2 regions of the Lysinibacillus sp. NPDC058147 genome follow, and region 2 is predicted to be linked to the other one. Evidence: riboswitches for the same ligand, from Rfam matches in the RefSeq annotation. Region 2 holds a riboswitch; the other holds the start of a gene.
The links. A riboswitch is a leader RNA that binds a small molecule or an ion and turns the genes downstream of it on or off. The one in region 2 is predicted to bind FMN.
Positions count from the first base shown of each region.

Region 1 (3,735 bases), on a different contig from region 2:
AAAATGGCGGTGAAGGAATATTCGTTAAAGCGGATGTTTCCAAAGTAGAGGATGTTCAGAATTATGTACAGCAAACGGTAAACACATATGGACGTATAGATGTATTCTTCAATAACGCTGGCATTATTCAAAAATTCGCACCGTTTACAGCGGTAGAATTGGAAGAATACGATCGTCTTATGGATATCAATGTAAAAGGTATTTTTCTTGGCATGAAATATGTCATCCCAGTAATGGAAAAGCAGGGTAAAGGGTCGATTATAAATACTGCTTCATCGGCAGGTATTCGTCCAGAACACAGTATCGCCGTATACTCCGCAAGTAAACATGCAGTAATCGGTTTAACGAAAGGCGTAGCGATCGAGTATGCAAATAAAGGTATTCGTATAAATGCTGTGTGTCCAGGTGGTATCGTTACACCATTATTTCATAGTGTTGGTGAAACACTTGCAAAAACAGGATACGTGCCAGAAGAAATGTCACGTGTACGTATGGGACGCCATGGTGAACCAGAAGAAGTAGCAGAAGCGGTTCTATTCTTAGCTTCAGATAAAGCAAGCTTCATGGCTGGTGCTGTTGTCTCTGTTGATGGTAGTTTGACTGTTTAAATTTAACTTCTTTCAGCAAGTTTTTTATGTAACGTAAGTGAAACGACAGTTACAGAAGTCTCTATGGAACAGCCACACCTTTGATCTTTATTAATGATCAAAGGTGTGGCTTGTTTTATGTAGTGAATGTGAAATTGATTAGAGTAAATTTTTATAAACAATTATCTGGATAATATAATAAAATAGTGTTATCGTAAGAAATAGCTAAATAAAAATATCCTTCAGGGTAGGGTGAAATTCCCAATCGGCGGTGATGAAGTAATTCAAAGTCCGTGAGCGCAAGCTGATTTGGTGCAAATCCAAAACCGACAGTTATAGTCTGGATGGGAGAAGGGTAAAAGTGTGAGCTTTTTAAATTCGCTTGAGTTTATAAGGTTTATTTGAGTATACTTTTTAACTACTTCCCATCGTTTCGTCGGGAAGTAGTTTTTTGTTTTATTTGGCTAAAAAATTGAATAGTAGTAGTTCTTCGGGGTAGGGTGAAATTCCCAATCGGCGGTGATGAAGCAATTCAAAGTCCGTGAGCGCAAGCTGATTTGGTGCAAATCCAAAACCGACAGTGACAGTCTGGATGGGAGAAGAACGATGAGATGACAGCCTATGGAAAAAATTTATATCCATGAGGTTTATTTGTTGACGTCTTATGTATATGAACTCCCAAACCCCTTTAAATTAAGGGGTTTTTTGTTTGAACGAAAATTATTAAATGATTGAAAGTAGGTGAAAAAATGTTTACGGGAATTGTTGAGGATATTGGTACCTTAAAAACCATGCAAAGCGATCGACAAAGTATGAAAATTACCGTTATTTCAAAGAAAATGGTAGAGGATGTAAAGCTCGGGGACAGTATAGCGGTCAATGGTGTTTGTTTAACAGTGATACATTTTAATGAACAAGAGCTAACGATGGATGTAATGCCTGAAACAGTAAGCGCAACAAATTTACAGCAGCTCGCAGTTGGAGATCCGGTAAATTTAGAGCGCGCTATGTCAGCTAATGGGCGTTTCGGTGGTCATTTTGTCTCCGGACATGTAGACGGGGTAGGGAAAATAGTACGCAAGCGGCCATTGGCAAATGCAGTCTATATTGATATTGAATTATCAAAGGAGCTAACGGGCTACTGTATTCCAAAGGGCTCCATCACAATTGATGGAACGAGTCTAACACTCTTTCAGGTCGAGAAAAACGGTGTCACAGTATCCCTGATACCCCACACTTACAAAGAAACGATTTTAGGTAAGAAGAAGATTGGTGATCTCGTCAATGTAGAAACCGATTTAGTTGGTAAATACATTTTGCATCAACTTAAGTATGGACAGGAACCGCCGACCATCACAAGAGACTTCTTAGCACAAAACGGGTTTTAAACAACACTTTAAGAACAGGAGGTGGCGATTTTGCTACATTCAATTGAAGAAGCAATTGAGGATTTAAAACAAGGTAAGATGATTATTGTAGTAGATGACGAGGACCGAGAAAACGAAGGGGACTTACTCGCTCTTGCGGAATTTATGACACCTGAAACGATTAACTTTATGGCGACCTATGGAAGAGGTCTTATATGTACACCGATTTCACAGCAACTTGCACAAAAATTAGCATTAGCGCCTATGGTCAGTATTAATACAGATAATCATCAAACGGCATTTACCGTTAGTGTAGATCATGTAGACACAACAACTGGAATTAGCGCCTTTGAACGGGCAATGACTATACAAAAAATGCTAGAGCCACAAGCAAAAGCTGCGGATTTTCGTAGACCGGGCCATGTATTCCCGTTAATTGCAAAGGACAATGGTGTATTAGAGCGTAGAGGACATACAGAAGCTACAATTGATTTGGCCAAGCTTTGTCATAGTATTCCTGCGGGCATTATTTGTGAAATTATGGGGTACAATGGCAAAATGCTACGCTTTAATGACCTTGTTAAATATGCAGCACAACATCATTTAAAAATGATTTCAATTGAAGCATTGGCAACATATCGTCGTCAACAAATAATAGAAGAAAACACACAGACAATATAAAGGATCATCAATAAAAGTTTGGAATAACATTTGTAAAAAGTACTCTAGTATATAAGTTGATTGGAGTGGAGACTGGGTGACTCCTTGGGGATTAGCGTCACAGATGAGACCATGGAGCGCAAGCGAAGCGGCTCATCGGACGCCCCCAGGAAAGCGCCCAGTCGGAACGGAAATCAACCCCACTTTATGATGATTAGACAAGATAAAAGAGGAGAGATTAAAAATGGTTAAAACATTTGAAGCACAATTAATTGGTACGGATTTAAAAATAGCAGTAATAGTAGGTCGTTTCAACGAATTTATTACAAGTAAATTATTAGACGGAGCATTAGATGGTTTAAAGCGTCATGGTGTGGATGAGGATTCTATTGATGTAGCATGGGTTCCAGGTGCATTTGAAGTGCCATTCATTGCAAAACAGTTAGCTGAAACAAAGAAATATGATGCCATTATTGGATTAGGTACAGTAATCCGTGGCTCAACAACACATTATGATTATGTATGTAATGAATCAGCAAAAGGAATTGCAAATGTGTCATTAACTACAAATGTACCAGTTATTTTTGGCATTGTTACTACTGAAAATATTGAACAAGCGATTGAACGTGCAGGTACTAAATCAGGAAATAAAGGTTATGACGCGGCAATGTCTGCTATTGAAATGGCAAATTTAAAGAAGATGATTAGATAAATCATTCCTAATAATAGAATGGAAATTCCATAGGTAAATTATTCTGAAAAACATTTTGAAATGAATATTTTTTTTAAGCATGGGGAAAATATCCGTAAGTGTATCTATGTTGTTACTCATAAATGTACTAATTTGGAGCTGGCTCAGTAGGAGATGAGGAATATTTCATCAATGGAACAAGAGTTAAATTTGAAATCTTTGAAGTCACTATTTCAACGCTCTGCTGATGTGAAATTCCAAGAGTATTTCTTTCAGCAACATAAAGTACATCTGATAAAATGTGAAGAGATGATTAATGAGCGTTTACTGCAGACCGTTATTGTACAACGAGTTCAATCATTATTTACTGCAACATCGGAGGAAATGTTAGAAGAACATATACAAAACAATTTACGCGTTCCCCATCTTC
Region 1 is NZ_JBHVUJ010000004.1:177,255-180,989, forward strand. Features, by position in the region: gene ACFVT8_RS13570 (SDR family NAD(P)-dependent oxidoreductase) at 1-608, shown strand, start outside; FMN riboswitch at 822-947, shown strand; FMN riboswitch at 1,070-1,195, shown strand; gene ribE (riboflavin synthase) at 1,337-1,975, shown strand; partial or broken gene ribB (3,4-dihydroxy-2-butanone-4-phosphate synthase) at 2,006-2,599, shown strand; gene ribH (6,7-dimethyl-8-ribityllumazine synthase) at 2,859-3,326, shown strand; gene ACFVT8_RS13590 (spore germination protein) at 3,498-3,735, shown strand, end outside.
Region 1: linked by a shared signal. The riboswitch ahead of ribE (riboflavin synthase) and the one ahead of ACFVT8_RS09910 (ECF transporter S component) in region 2 are both predicted to bind FMN.

Region 2 (3,735 bases):
GAAAAGCATACCGATGACGTATATCATTCCTAATGAACGAGTTGCTACTGATTTTGCGAAGAAAAAGCCCACAACACTACAGATGTATGAAAAGTATGCGCCAAAAATTGATGAGGAAGCCAATGGTTTTACTAACTTTCATCCATATGAAGGAGAATTAAAGGAAAAGGGCGATAAACTAGTTCATGTATTGCCAAAGAAAAATGACTATGATGTCGCTTCTGCAGATACTGACGAATATTTAGGGACGTTACAGGATACATTCTCAGACACGGAGTATAAGGATATTGAGTTCGAAAATCCTGATGGTACCGCCTACGAGTTTTCCAAGGAAGAAGATCCAAGTAAGCCTATGGCATTAACAAGCTCAAATCATTTTAATTATTATTTATATAGAGATGAGAATGGGATCGAATATTTATCACCTGATTCTCGTAAATCTTTTTCTACTGTAACAGAAGCTCTTTCTGTTATGCGAAATAATAATGATGGTGCATACGTTCCTGTCGTACCGGAAAATATAACATACACTGTAAAAGAGGTAGCAGAAGGCGTTATTGTTACATTTGATGAACCACTTGATTTAACAACTATGGATGCAGTTCGTGCAACTCAATTAATTGAAGCTATGATGCTCACTGCTGCTAGCTTTGATAAACAAGTACGTCTAGACAATGTTGTACAGGAGAGCTGGGAAGGATTTGATTTAAAAAATTTCTTGCCAAAGCCTGTAGGAGCCAATAAACGATATATGCCGTAAAAAAGCATAACAACAAATAGACAAACGAAACTTATAGAATATTTTGGAGCATTCTCGCCGATGTATGTGCGTGAATGCTCTTGACATTTTATAACACCAATAACAAAGAAGTTAAGGGAAGGTTAAATTGTCTGATTGGTGAACACTAATATGCAGTCAGATTGCGGAAAACCTCTACTGATTACACTTTCATATTATAAAGAAGTTAATCGAGTATCTGTAAAACATACGAGTTTAATCGGATTTTTTTAAGCAAAGCTATTTACTTTTCTCTAATAATTCATTATAGTAAGGCTATGAAATAAAAAAATATTGATTCATCTTCGGGGCAGGGTGAAAATCCCGACCGGCGGTAATAGAGTTGTAAATCGCTAATGTTTCCTTTAAGTCATATTAGCTCGTATGATTTACTAAATGCTCTTCAGCCCGCGACCTGTGCAAATATTTTTTTGCATGGCTGACTTGGTGCGATTCCAAGGCCGACAGTTAAAGTCTGGATGGGAGAAGATGGAGGTACGATCGTCATTTATTGTTATGAATTTAGCTATGCACGAGCGTTTTTCGCTGTGGCTTCACACAGCGTATGCTCAAAAATAGTTAATTAATGGCGTTCTTTAATCATGCCTATTCTCCCTTGTGCTCTTTTGCATAAGGGTTTTTTCATGATAATAATTGATTTGGTCGTAACCTTTCTTCTTGCGAGATTGAATCAGCAAAGAGGAGAGAGTTTTCTATGAAGAAAAATGTTAAACTTCAATCGTTTATTACGATTGGTATGCTGAGCAGTATTTCGTTTTTATTAATGCTTTTTAATTTCCCTATTCCGCCGTTTCCAGCGTTTTTGGAAGTGGACTTCAGTGATATGCCAGCATTACTTGCGGCAATCACAATGGGACCTGTAGCCGGTATTTTAGTAGAGTTCTTTAAAAATGTGTTGGACTGGATTTTCTCAGGTACGCCAACGGGAGTACCAGTAGGGCATATCGCAAACTTTGTAACAGGTATTTTATTTATTTTACCAGTGAGCTTTGTTTTTAATCGTGTCAAAACAGTTAAAGGCCTTATCGGAGGTTTAGCTGCTGGAACAATCATAATGGCAGTAGGTATGAGCGTTCTTAACTATGCAGTATTTTTACCTATGTACACTTACTTTTTAGGTATGGAGCCTGTTGTAGGTGATTCACTATATAAAATGATCGTAGCTGGTATATTGCCATTTAACATTGTGAAAGGTATTTTAATTACTATCATCATGGCATTACTGTTCACAACAATGCGTAAATGGATTAATCATCAGCGTTCCATGTATTTAACAAAATAATTGAAATGAAACCTCGAGCTGTTAAATGCTCGAGGTTTTTTGATATAAGTTGGATAATATTGTGCAAAAGTAACATATAGAATTAATCTAGTCGGGTTTACTATTTTAATGTAGAATAAGGAAGAGCTTAGAATGTTAGAGGAGTTTGAAGAGATGAGTGAAAAAAAGAGTCAGTGGTCTAGTAAACTAGGCTTTATTTTAGCGTCGGCAGGAGCGGCGATCGGTCTAGGGGCAATTTGGAAGCTTCCATATGTTACTGGACAAAGTGGTGGGGGAGCGTTTTTCCTTATTTTTGTTCTATTTACATTGTTGATTGGTTTACCGATGTTATTATCAGAATATGTTTTAGGTCGTGGTACACAGTCTGAAGCTGTGACTGCCTATAAAAAAATTGCACCTACGAAAACAGGCTGGGCTTGGGTTGGTCGTATGGGTGTACTCGGTTGTTTTTTATTGTTAAGTTTTTATAGTGTTGTGGGAGGTTGGATTTTTATCTATAGTGGCCTTGGTGTGACTGGGGCTGTTATTGATCCTGCCGTTGATCCTAGTGAACTATTTGGAAAGATTGTAGGAAAACCTTGGATTACATTGCTAGGTTTAGGATTGTTTACGCTAGTAAATGTACTAGTCATTTCACTTGGTGTGCAAAATGGTATAGAAAAGGCTAATAAGTGGATGATGCCTTTATTATTTATAATGTTTATTGTGCTTGTTGTGCGGGCTTTAACATTAGATGGAGCAATGGAGGGGGTTAAATTCTTCTTGTGGCCGGACTTCTCCAATATAACTGGAAAGGCTATATTAGAAGCGTTGGGGCAGTCCTTCTTTGGCTTAGCGGTAGGATTTTCTTGTCTTGTGACGTACAGCTCTTATTTAAAGAAAGATGTGAGCTTACCGAATTCTGCGGGCTCCGTTGTTCTTCTCACTGTGCTTGTATCGTTCTTAGCAGGATTGGCAATTTTCCCTGTTGTATTTGCTTTTAATTTAGAACCTGCATCTGGACCAGGCTTACTATTCATGGTTCTGCCAACAGCATTTAGCCAAATGCCCTTTGGTGAAATTTTCTTAGCGATGTTTTTAATATTATTTTTATTTGCAACGCTAACCTCTTCGTTTAGTTTATATGAAATTATTGTAGCGGCATTTATGGAGAAAGGGCATATGTCTCGTCCAGCATTGACAATGCTACTAGGCGTAGTAGTATTTGTAGCGGCGATTCCTGCGGCTCTTTCATCTAGTACATTAGCGGACGTATCAATCTTTGGAAAAACAATTTTTGATGCAACTGACTTTTTAGTATCTAATTTAATGCTTCCGTTAGGTAATTTATTGATTGCTATCTTTATTGCGTATGTAGTTGATAAAGAATTTGTGAAGAGGGAATTATTGATAGGAAGTCAAATGGGGCAGGGGTTCTATTCAACATATCATCTATTGATGTTAATAGTAGTACCACTTGTCATTATCGTTGTGTTCGTAAATATGCTTTTACAATATTAAAAAGAGAAGGTTGCGTTCCGTTTTATAGGAATGCAACCTATTTTAATGATGGGGGCAACAATAGGTTAATATTCGCTAAGCGATAGCTCACCTAGCCAGCCTTCTTTAATGATTTGTCTCGCTTTTTCTTCGCTTTTTGTAATAGGGAATACTT
Region 2 is NZ_JBHVUJ010000003.1:81,265-84,999, reverse strand. Features, by position in the region: gene ACFVT8_RS09915 (RNA polymerase subunit sigma) at 1-760, shown strand, start outside; FMN riboswitch at 1,076-1,273, shown strand; gene ACFVT8_RS09910 (ECF transporter S component) at 1,494-2,081, shown strand; gene ACFVT8_RS09905 (sodium-dependent transporter) at 2,235-3,581, shown strand; gene ACFVT8_RS09900 (STAS domain-containing protein) at 3,647-3,735, opposite strand, start outside.